One region of the Nocardioides sp. S5-5 genome, then DNA from elsewhere that is predicted to be linked to it. Evidence: riboswitches for the same ligand, from Rfam matches in the RefSeq annotation. Region 1 holds a riboswitch; the other holds the start of a gene.
What was found. Region 1 has a riboswitch for cobalamin ahead of cobN (cobaltochelatase subunit CobN). Riboswitches for the same ligand answer to the same signal wherever they lie in the genome.
Positions count from the first base shown of each region.

Region 2: linked by a shared signal. The riboswitch ahead of ACUP6Y_RS23750 (ABC transporter substrate-binding protein) and the one ahead of cobN (cobaltochelatase subunit CobN) in region 1 are both predicted to bind cobalamin.

Region 1 covers NZ_CP199913.1:1,911,977-1,916,353, forward strand. The annotation lists gene ACUP6Y_RS09050 (hypothetical protein) at 1-55, opposite strand, end outside; gene ACUP6Y_RS09055 (helix-turn-helix domain-containing protein) at 48-407, opposite strand; gene ACUP6Y_RS09060 (hypothetical protein) at 447-989, opposite strand; cobalamin riboswitch at 1,006-1,125, shown strand; gene cobN (cobaltochelatase subunit CobN) at 1,161-4,377, shown strand, end outside.
Region 2 covers NZ_CP199913.1:4,904,966-4,909,342, forward strand. The annotation lists gene ACUP6Y_RS23740 (ribonucleotide-diphosphate reductase subunit beta) at 1-343, opposite strand, end outside; gene ACUP6Y_RS23745 (ribonucleoside-diphosphate reductase subunit alpha) at 340-2,718, opposite strand; cobalamin riboswitch at 2,825-3,041, opposite strand; cobalamin riboswitch at 3,141-3,335, shown strand; gene ACUP6Y_RS23750 (ABC transporter substrate-binding protein) at 3,398-4,377, shown strand, end outside.

The DNA.
Region 1 (4,377 bases):
CGAGTCGCTGCTGCACCTCGACCGCCCGCTGGAGCACCACGACGTGGTCAGGCATCGACAGACACCTTCCTCCAGACGTCATGGGGGAAGGTGAGTGGGCCACGGTCGCGGCGCGGCAGCGCCATGCCGAGGGCGGCCACCCTCACGAGTATCTCGGCCTTCTCCTGGGCGTTCGGCACGGTCCATCGCTGTGGTGCGCGCCCCGACTTCTCGACGTAGTCGACGTGGAAGCCGGCGACGTCGACGGCCCGAAAGAAGATGTCGACCCGAGGCTCGCGCCGGCCCCGCTCGTAGGCGCTCAGCACGCTGGCCGTGATCCCCAGCCGGGCGGCCATCTCGGCCTGGCTGAGCCCAGCGCGCTGTCGCAGGCCGAGCAGGTCGGTGCCCCGCGGGGGTCGTTCGTCCATGAGCGGCATACGCCCATCTTAGCGTTTTCGCTAAGTCGATCAAGGGGTGTCGCCGAGGCGCCAGGTGAACTCCTCGGCCGGGATGGCGAAGGCCGCCCAGCCGGCGGAGCTCCAGGCCTCGACGGTCGCCCGCGCCCAGGCGGGATCGGCGGCCTCGACGATGTCGACCTCCGTGCTCGCCGGGCTCGGTGCCGGCGGCCCCAGCGGCTGGCCGCTGATCGGGTCGGCGAGGCCGTCCGCGCCGTCGACGCAGGTCACCCGGCGCAGGCCGATGCCGAGGCGCCGCTGGTGCTCGGCCAGGCTGAGCGCGGCGATGCCCGCGGCGCCGTACCCGACGACGGAGACGTGGTCCGGTGGATGCACGGCCGATTGGCGGGCGTAGCGGACCGAGCGGAGCAGGTCGCGTCCGTCCGCCCAGGTGGGTACGACGACGCGGACCCCGCCGCGGGTGGCGATCCGGCTCGCCAGGGCGCCCACCGCGTCGGCGTCGGTGCGGACCGCGGGGTGCCACAGGAGGAGGGTGTCCAGGTTGGGGTGGCCGTGAACGGCCACGTGGATGCCGGGCGCCTGCTGATCCTGCATGGGACCACCGTAGGCTGACTCCCCACAGGTCCGCGGTGCAGGAACCCGGTGTGAGACCGGGGCGGTTCCGCCACTGTGACCCCGTCGCCCTCGTGGCGGCGGGCAGCCAGACACTGGCCGCGGACACACCTACCGATGAGGGGCGCGAACCCCGAGGAGGCTTTGAGCGTCATGGCGCGCATCGCACTGCTGTCCACGTCCGACACCGACCTGCTGTCCGCGCGGGCCAGCGGCGCCGACTACGGCTGGGCCAACCCGGCGCGCAGCGACCTCGCCGCGCTCGTGCTGCTGGCCACCGGCGCCGACCTGGTCGTCGTCCGGCTGCTCGGCTCCCCGCAGCAGTACGACGCCGAGCTGGCCGCGCTGCGCGCGACCGGCCGCCCGCTCGTGGTGCTCGGTGGCGAGCTGACGCCGAGCGCCGAGCTGATGGAGGCCTCGACGGTGCCGGTCGGGATCGCGGCGGAGGCGCACCGCTACCTCGCCGAGGGCGGCCCGCGCAACCTCACCGAGCTGCACCGGTTCCTGTCCGACACGGTGCTGTTGACCGGCGAGGGCTTCGAGCCGCCGGAGGTGATCCCGGCGTGGGGGCTGGTCGAGCGGCCCGCGGTGGCCGGGGACCGGGCCACGGTGGGGGTGCTCTTCTACCGGGCGCACCAGGCCAGTGGGAACACCGCGTTCGTGCATGCGCTGTGCGACGCGATCGACGCCACCGGCGAGGCGGTCGGGGTGCCGATCTTCGCCGGATCGCTGCGGGCGGCGCCGGACGAGCTGTTCGCCGCGCTCGGCGACCTCGACGCGCTGGTCGTCACGGTGCTGGCGGCGGGCGGCTCGACGCCGGCCTCGGTCAGCGCGGGTGGCGAGGACGAGACCTGGGACGTGGAGCGGATCGCCGCCCTCGACATCCCCGTCCTGCAGGGGCTGTGCCTGACCAGCAGCCGCGCCGAGTGGGAGGCCTCCGACGACGGCGTCACCCCACTCGACTACGCCAACCAGGTCGCCATCCCCGAGTTCGACGGGCGGATCAGCACCGCGCCGTTCTCGTTCAAGGAGCTCGACGAGGCCGGGCTGCCGTCATACGTCGCTGACCCGGAGCGGGCCGCGCGGGTGGCCGGGCTCGCGGTCAACTACGCCCGGCTGCGGCGGATCCCCAACCAGGACAAGCGGATCGCGCTGATGCTGTCGGCGTACCCCACCAAGCACTCCCGCATCGGCAACGCGGTCGGCCTGGACACGCCCGTCTCGGCGGTGCGGATGCTGCGGAGGCTGCGCGAGGCGGGGTACGACGTCGGCGACGGCTTCGGTGTCCTCGACCTCGACGACGACACGGTCGCCGGCGACACCCTGATCCACGCGCTGATCGCCGCCGGCGGACAGGACGAGGAGTGGCTGACGTCGGTGCAGCTGACCGACGCGCACGTGCGGATCTCCGCCGACGACTATCGGTTCTGGACCGCCGATCTGCCCGAGGACCTGCGCGACGCGATGGTCGAGGCGTGGGGTCCGGCGCCGGGGCGGCTGTTCGTCAACGACAGCGACGAGATCGTGCTCGCCACCTTGCGCGCCGGCAACATCGTGCTGATGATCCAGCCCCCGCGCGGCTTCGGCGAGAACCCGGTCGCGATCTACCACGACCCCGATCTCGCGCCGTCGCACCACTACTTGGCGGCGTACCGCTGGGTCCAGCACGGCTTCGGCGCGCATGCCGTCGTCCACCTCGGCAAGCACGGCTCGATGGAGTGGCTGCCGGGCAAGAACGCCGCGCTGTCGGCCTCCTGCGCCACCGACGCGGCGATCGGCAGCCTGCCGCTGATCTACCCGTTCCTCGTCAACGACCCGGGCGAGGGCGCGCAGGCCAAGCGCCGCGCGCACGCCACGATCATCGACCACCTCATTCCCCCGATGGCCCGCGCCGAGGCGTACGGCGACATCGCGCGGCTCGAGGGCCTGCTCGAGGAGTACGACAAGATCTCCGCGATGGACCCGGCCAAGCTGGCCGCCATCCGCGGCGAGATCTGGGCCCTGATGCGGGCTGCCGAGCTGCACCGCGACCTCGGGCTCGAGGACCGCCCGGAGGACGACGACTTCGACGACTTCCTGCTCCACGTCGACGGCTGGTTGTGTGAGATCAAGGACGTCCAGATCCGCGACGGCCTGCACGTCCTGGGCCAGGCCCCCGACGGCGAGGCCCGGGTCAACCTGGTGCTCGCGATCCTGCGGGCCGCGCAGGTGTGGGGCGGACAGGCACAGGCGGTGCCGGGGCTGCGGGCCGCGCTGGGTCTGGCGCCGGACGCGCCGACGGTCGAGGTGGACCGGGTCGAGGCCGAGGCCCGGTCCCTGGTCGAGGCGATGGAGAAGGCCGCCTGGGACCCGGCTCGGGTCGACGAGCTGCACGCGTCCCCCGACGTGCGGAAGGTGCTGGCGTTCGCCGCCACCGAGGTGGTGCCGCGGCTGGCCCGCACCACCGACGAGCTCGACCACACCCTGCACGCGCTGGCCGGTGGCTTCGTGCCCGCCGGGCCGTCGGGCTCGCCGCTGCGCGGCCTGGTCAACGTGCTGCCGACCGGCCGCAACTTCTACACCGTCGACCCGCGCGCGGTGCCCTCGCGGCTGGCCTGGCAGACCGGGCAGGCGATGGCGGAGTCGCTGGTCGCGCGCTATCTCGCGGAGGAAGGGGCCTACCCGGAGTCGGTGGGCCTGTCGGTCTGGGGCACCTCGGCGATGCGTACCTCCGGCGACGACATCGCCGAGGTGCTGGCGCTGCTGGGCGTCCGGCCGGAGTGGGACGAGGCGTCGAAGCGGGTGCATGCGCTGACGGTCATCCCGCTGGAGGAGCTCGGCCGCCCGCGGATCGACGTCACGGTGCGGATCTCCGGCTTCTTCCGCGACGCCTTCCCGCACGTGGTGGCGATGCTCGACGACGCGGTGCAGCTGGTCGCGGACCTGGACGAGCCGCTCGACCAGAACTTCGTCCGCGCCCACGCTGCCGCCGATCTCGCGGAGCACGGTGACGAGCGCCGCGCGCGGACCCGGATCTTCGGCTCCAAGCCGGGCTCCTACGGCGCCGGCATCCTGCAGGCGGTCGAGTCGGGCAGCTGGCGCGACGACGCCGACCTGGCCGAGGTCTACACCGCGTGGGGTGGCTTCGCCTACGGGCGCGACCTCGACGGCGTACCCGCCTCCGACGACATGCGCGCCAACTACCGGCGGATCAAGGTCGCGGCCAAGAACATCGACACCCGCGAGCACGACATCGCCGACAGCGACGACTACTTCCAGTACCACGGCGGCATGGTCGCGACGATCCGGGCGCTGACCGGATCCGCGCCCAAGGCGTACGTCGGCGACTCGACCACGCCGGACGCCGTACGGACCCGGACGCTGCAGGAGG
Region 2 (4,377 bases), 2.0 Mb from region 1:
GGTAGAACTGCACATGCACCGCCTCCTCGAACAGCTGGCGGCTCAGGTAGAGCCGGCCCTCCGGGGAGTTGATGTGCTGGTAGAGGTTGAGCACCAGGTTGTTCGCGACGATCGTGTCGCCGGTCGCGAAGAAGGCGACCAGGCGCGACACGAGATGCCGCTCGGCGTCGGTCAGCCGCTTCAGGTCGGCGAGGTCGGAGTGCAGGTCGACCTCCTCGACGGTCCAGTTGTTCTTGATGCCGTCGCGGTAGCGCTCGTAGAAGTGCGGGTAGCGCATCGGCCGCAGGGTCAGGTTCATGCCCGGGTCGAGCAGCATCCGGGTCGGGGCGTGGTCGGCGGTCACTGGCAGGCCTCGCAGCTCTCGGGGTTCTCCAGCGAGCAGGCGAGTGCCTCCTCGTCGGTGGTGGTCGTCGTGGGGACCACCGAGACGGTGGCCTGCTGGATCCGCGTCGCCGGCCGCGAGCGCAGGTAGTAGGTCGTCTTCAGCCCGCTCTTCCAGGCGAACGCGTACATCGAGGACAGCTTCCCGATCGTCGGCGCGGCCATGAAGAGGTTGAGCGACTGGGCCTGGTCGACGAATCCCTGTCGCTCGGCCGCCATCTCGATCAGCGCCTTCTGCGGCAGCTCCCAGGCGGTCCGGAACAGCAGCCGTACGTCGTCGGGCAGCTGCGCGATCCCCTGGACCGAGCCCTCGGCGCGCTTGATCTGCTCACGCACCTCGGCGGTCCACAGCCCGCGCGTCTTGAGCTCGCGCACCAGCGCGGAGTTGACCTGCAAGAACTCGCCCGACAGCGTCTCGCGCTTGAACAGGTTCGAGACCTGCGGCTCGATGCACTCGTAGCAGCCGGCGATCGACGCGATCGTCGCCGTCGGTGCTATCGCGATCAGCAGCGAGTTGCGCAGCCCGTGCTCCGCGATCCGCTCCCTGAGCGCCGCCCACCGCTCGGGCTGGGTCAGGGTGGCTCCCCAGAGATCGGGGTGGAGGTCGCCGCGCGCGGCCCGCGTCTCGTCGTACGACGGGTGGGGGCCGTGCTCGGCGGCGAGCGCGCAGGACACCTCCAGCGCGGTCAGGTGGATCTCCTCCTGGATCCGCGTCGACAGCGCCTTCGCCTCGGGGGAGTCGAAGGGCAGTCGGAGCGCGAAGAACACGTCCTGCAGGCCCATCAGCCCCAGTCCGACCGGCCGCCACCGCGGGTTGGACGCGGCGGCCTGCGTGCTCGGGTAGTAGTTGATGTCGATGACCCGGTCGAGGAAGGGCACCGCCGTCCGCACGGTCGCACGCAGCTTGTCCCAGTCGACGTCGACGGCGCCGTGCCGGTCGGTCAGGTGCTGGCCGAGGTTGATCGAGCCCAGGTTGCACACCGCGGTCTCGCCGTCGGAGGAGACCTCGATGATCTCGGTGCACAGGTTCGACAGATGCACCACGGGCCTCCCCGCCCCGGGCGCGTCGGTCGTCTGGTTGCAGTGCCGGTTGGCGGCGTCCTTGAAGGTCATCCAGCCGTTGCCGGTCTGGGCGAGGGTCCGCATCATCTTGGCGTAGAGGTCGCGCGCCTTGACCTGGCGCACGTACCGGCCCTCCGCCTCGGCCCGCCGGTAGGCCGCGTCGAACGCGGAGCCCCACAGGTCCGGCAGCTCCGGCACCTCGTTCGGGTCGATCAGCGACCACGTCTCGTCGGCCTCGACCCGGCGCATGAACTCGTCGGGGATCCAGTTGGCCAGGTTGAGGTTGTGGGTACGACGGGCCTCCTCACCGGTGTTGTCCCGCAGCTCGAGGAACTCCTCGACGTCGGGGTGCCACGGCTCCAGGTAGACACAGGCGGCGCCCTTGCGGCGGCCGCCCTGGTTGACCGCCGCCACCGACGAGTCGAGGGTGCGCAGGAAGGGCACGATCCCGTTGGACTGACCGTTGGTGCCACGGATCAGCGCGCCGCGCGAGCGCACCCGGGAGAAGCCGATGCCGATGCCGCCGGCGAACTTCGAGAGCTGCGCGACCTGCGTGTAACGGCTGTAGATCGACTCCAGCTCGTCGCGCGGGCTGTCGACCAGGTAGCACGACGACATCTGCGTGTGCCGCGTGCCGGAGTTGAACAGCGTCGGGCTGCTCGGCAGGTAGGCCAGGCTCGACATCAGCCGGTAGAAGCCGATCGCCTCGGCCGGCGTACGGGACAGGCCGCAGGCGACGCGGAGCAGGAAGTACTGCGGCGTCTCGATCACCAGCCGCGCCGTGGGGTGGCGCAGCAGGTAGCGGTCGTAGACCGTGCGCAGGCCGAAGTACTCGAACCGACGGTCCGCATCCTCGTCGATCGCGAAGTCGAGCTTGCGGGCGTTGTCCTTCACGAACCGCGCCGTCTCGTCGCCGATCACGCCCTCGGCATGGCCCAGCGCGACCGACTGACTGAAGGAGGCCACGCCCTGGTTGCGGACCTCCTTGTCGATGTAGCCCGCCAACAGCCGGGCCGCGAGCTTCGAGTACGCCGGCTCCGCAGCCGTGAGCTCGGCCGCGGTCTGGATCGAGAGCCGGTCCAGCTCGGCGGTGGTCGCGCCGTCGTACAGGCCGCTGATGGTGCGGGTCGCGACCCGCATCGGGTCGACGTCGGGCAGGTCGGCGCTGACCCGGTCGACGGCGCGCACGATCTTGGTGACGTCGACGCGCTCGGTCTCGCCGTTGCGCTTGCGCACCGTCATGGTGGTGCGGGTGGGTGACTCGGTGACGGTCACGGTGTTCTCCCCTCGGAGTCTGGCTCGCGAGGGGACGACAGCGGGGCGGCGCCGACGCGCCTGCTCAGCCGTCGGCCTTCCCACGAGGCCTCGGACCACCGCACCCGGCGGGTGCGGCGCGCTGGCAGGTCTTCGGACTCGCGGGCGTCTCCTCGAAAGGAGTCCTACTGGCCGTCGCTTCCCAGGTCGCACATCGCGACCCAGTGCTGTGTGACGGCGGTCGTTCCCACTCACCGCTGCGGGGCAGTCCCGGACTTCCACCGGGTTCCCTCTTGCCTCCGCGCCCCTGGCTGGGGCGAGGAACCAGCTACGAGAACCACCATATGTAGGGGTCACCCAGATTCGTGGGACCTAGATCTGGTGTCGGCGCGTCGGCTGCGGCAGAGGTGAGATATCCCACCAAGAACGTCGGGCCGGTGCGTGCTAGCGTCCGCCTCGCCAGTCAACTCACACCCGTGAGCAGGGAACCCGGTGCGAATCCGGGACTGACGCGCAGCGGTGAGGGTGACGGGCGGGGCACTGAGCAATCAGGGCAAGCCACTGGACGCACGACGGTCCGGGAAGGCGCTCCGTCCGATCGATCCCGAGTCCGAAGACCTGCTGGCCGTGGATCTCGAGGGTCCGCGACACACCCGCACAACAGGCTTCGCGCAAGAGCCTCGGACTGAAAAGAGCGACCATGTCCTCGACCCGTCGTACCCGTTTCCTGGCTGCCCTCGCGGCGCTCCCCCTGCTCGCCGGATGCGCCGGCGCGCCGGAGGCCGAGAGCAAGGGACCGACCGCCACCGGCTTCCCCGTCAAGGCCGGCAGCTGTGGCTTCACCTCCACGATCAGCGCGCCGCCGGAGCGCGCGGTCACCATGAACCAGGGCGCCACCGAGGTGATGTTGGCCCTCGACCTGTCCGACCGGATGGCGGGGACGGCGTACCTCGACGACGCGGTGCCGGAGAAGTGGAAGGCGGCGTACGACGCCGTGCCGGTCCTCTCCAAGGAGTACCCCGACAGCGAGACCCTCCTCGAGGCCGAGCCGGACTTCGTCTACGGCTCCTACGCCAGCGCCTTCGGCGACGAGGCCGCCGGCCCGCAGGACGAGCTGGAGAAGCTCGGCGTCGGCTCCTTCCTCTCGCTCTTCGGCTGTGGCGAGAACAAGCCCAGCGCCGACGTCTCCTTCGACTCGGTGTGGGACGAGATCGAGACCGTGGCCGACGTGTTCGGCGTCCCGGAGCGGGCCGAGGCGCTGGAGGACGAGCAGGAGAAGGCGCTCGACGAGCTCGCCGCGAGCAAGCCGGGCGCGGGCCTCGACGTGTTCTGGTTCGACTCCGGCGACAAGGAGGCGTTCGCGGGCGCCGGTGAGGGCGGGCCGCAGCTGATCCTCGACGCGGTCGGCGCGACCAACATCTTCGCCGACATCGAGGGCGGCTGGGCGAACGTGAGCTGGGAGCGCGTCGTGCAGGCCGACCCGGATGTGATCGTGCTCGCCGACGCGAGCTGGTCGACGGCCGAGGACAAGATCGCGCTCCTGGAGAAGGACCCGGTGCTGAAGGGGCTGCGCGCCGTCCAGCAGAAGAAGTACGTCGTGCTGCCGTTCTCCGAGTCCACGCCCGGCGTCCGGCTCGCCGACGGCGCGGTGTCGGTCGGCACCCAGCTGGCCGAGCTCGG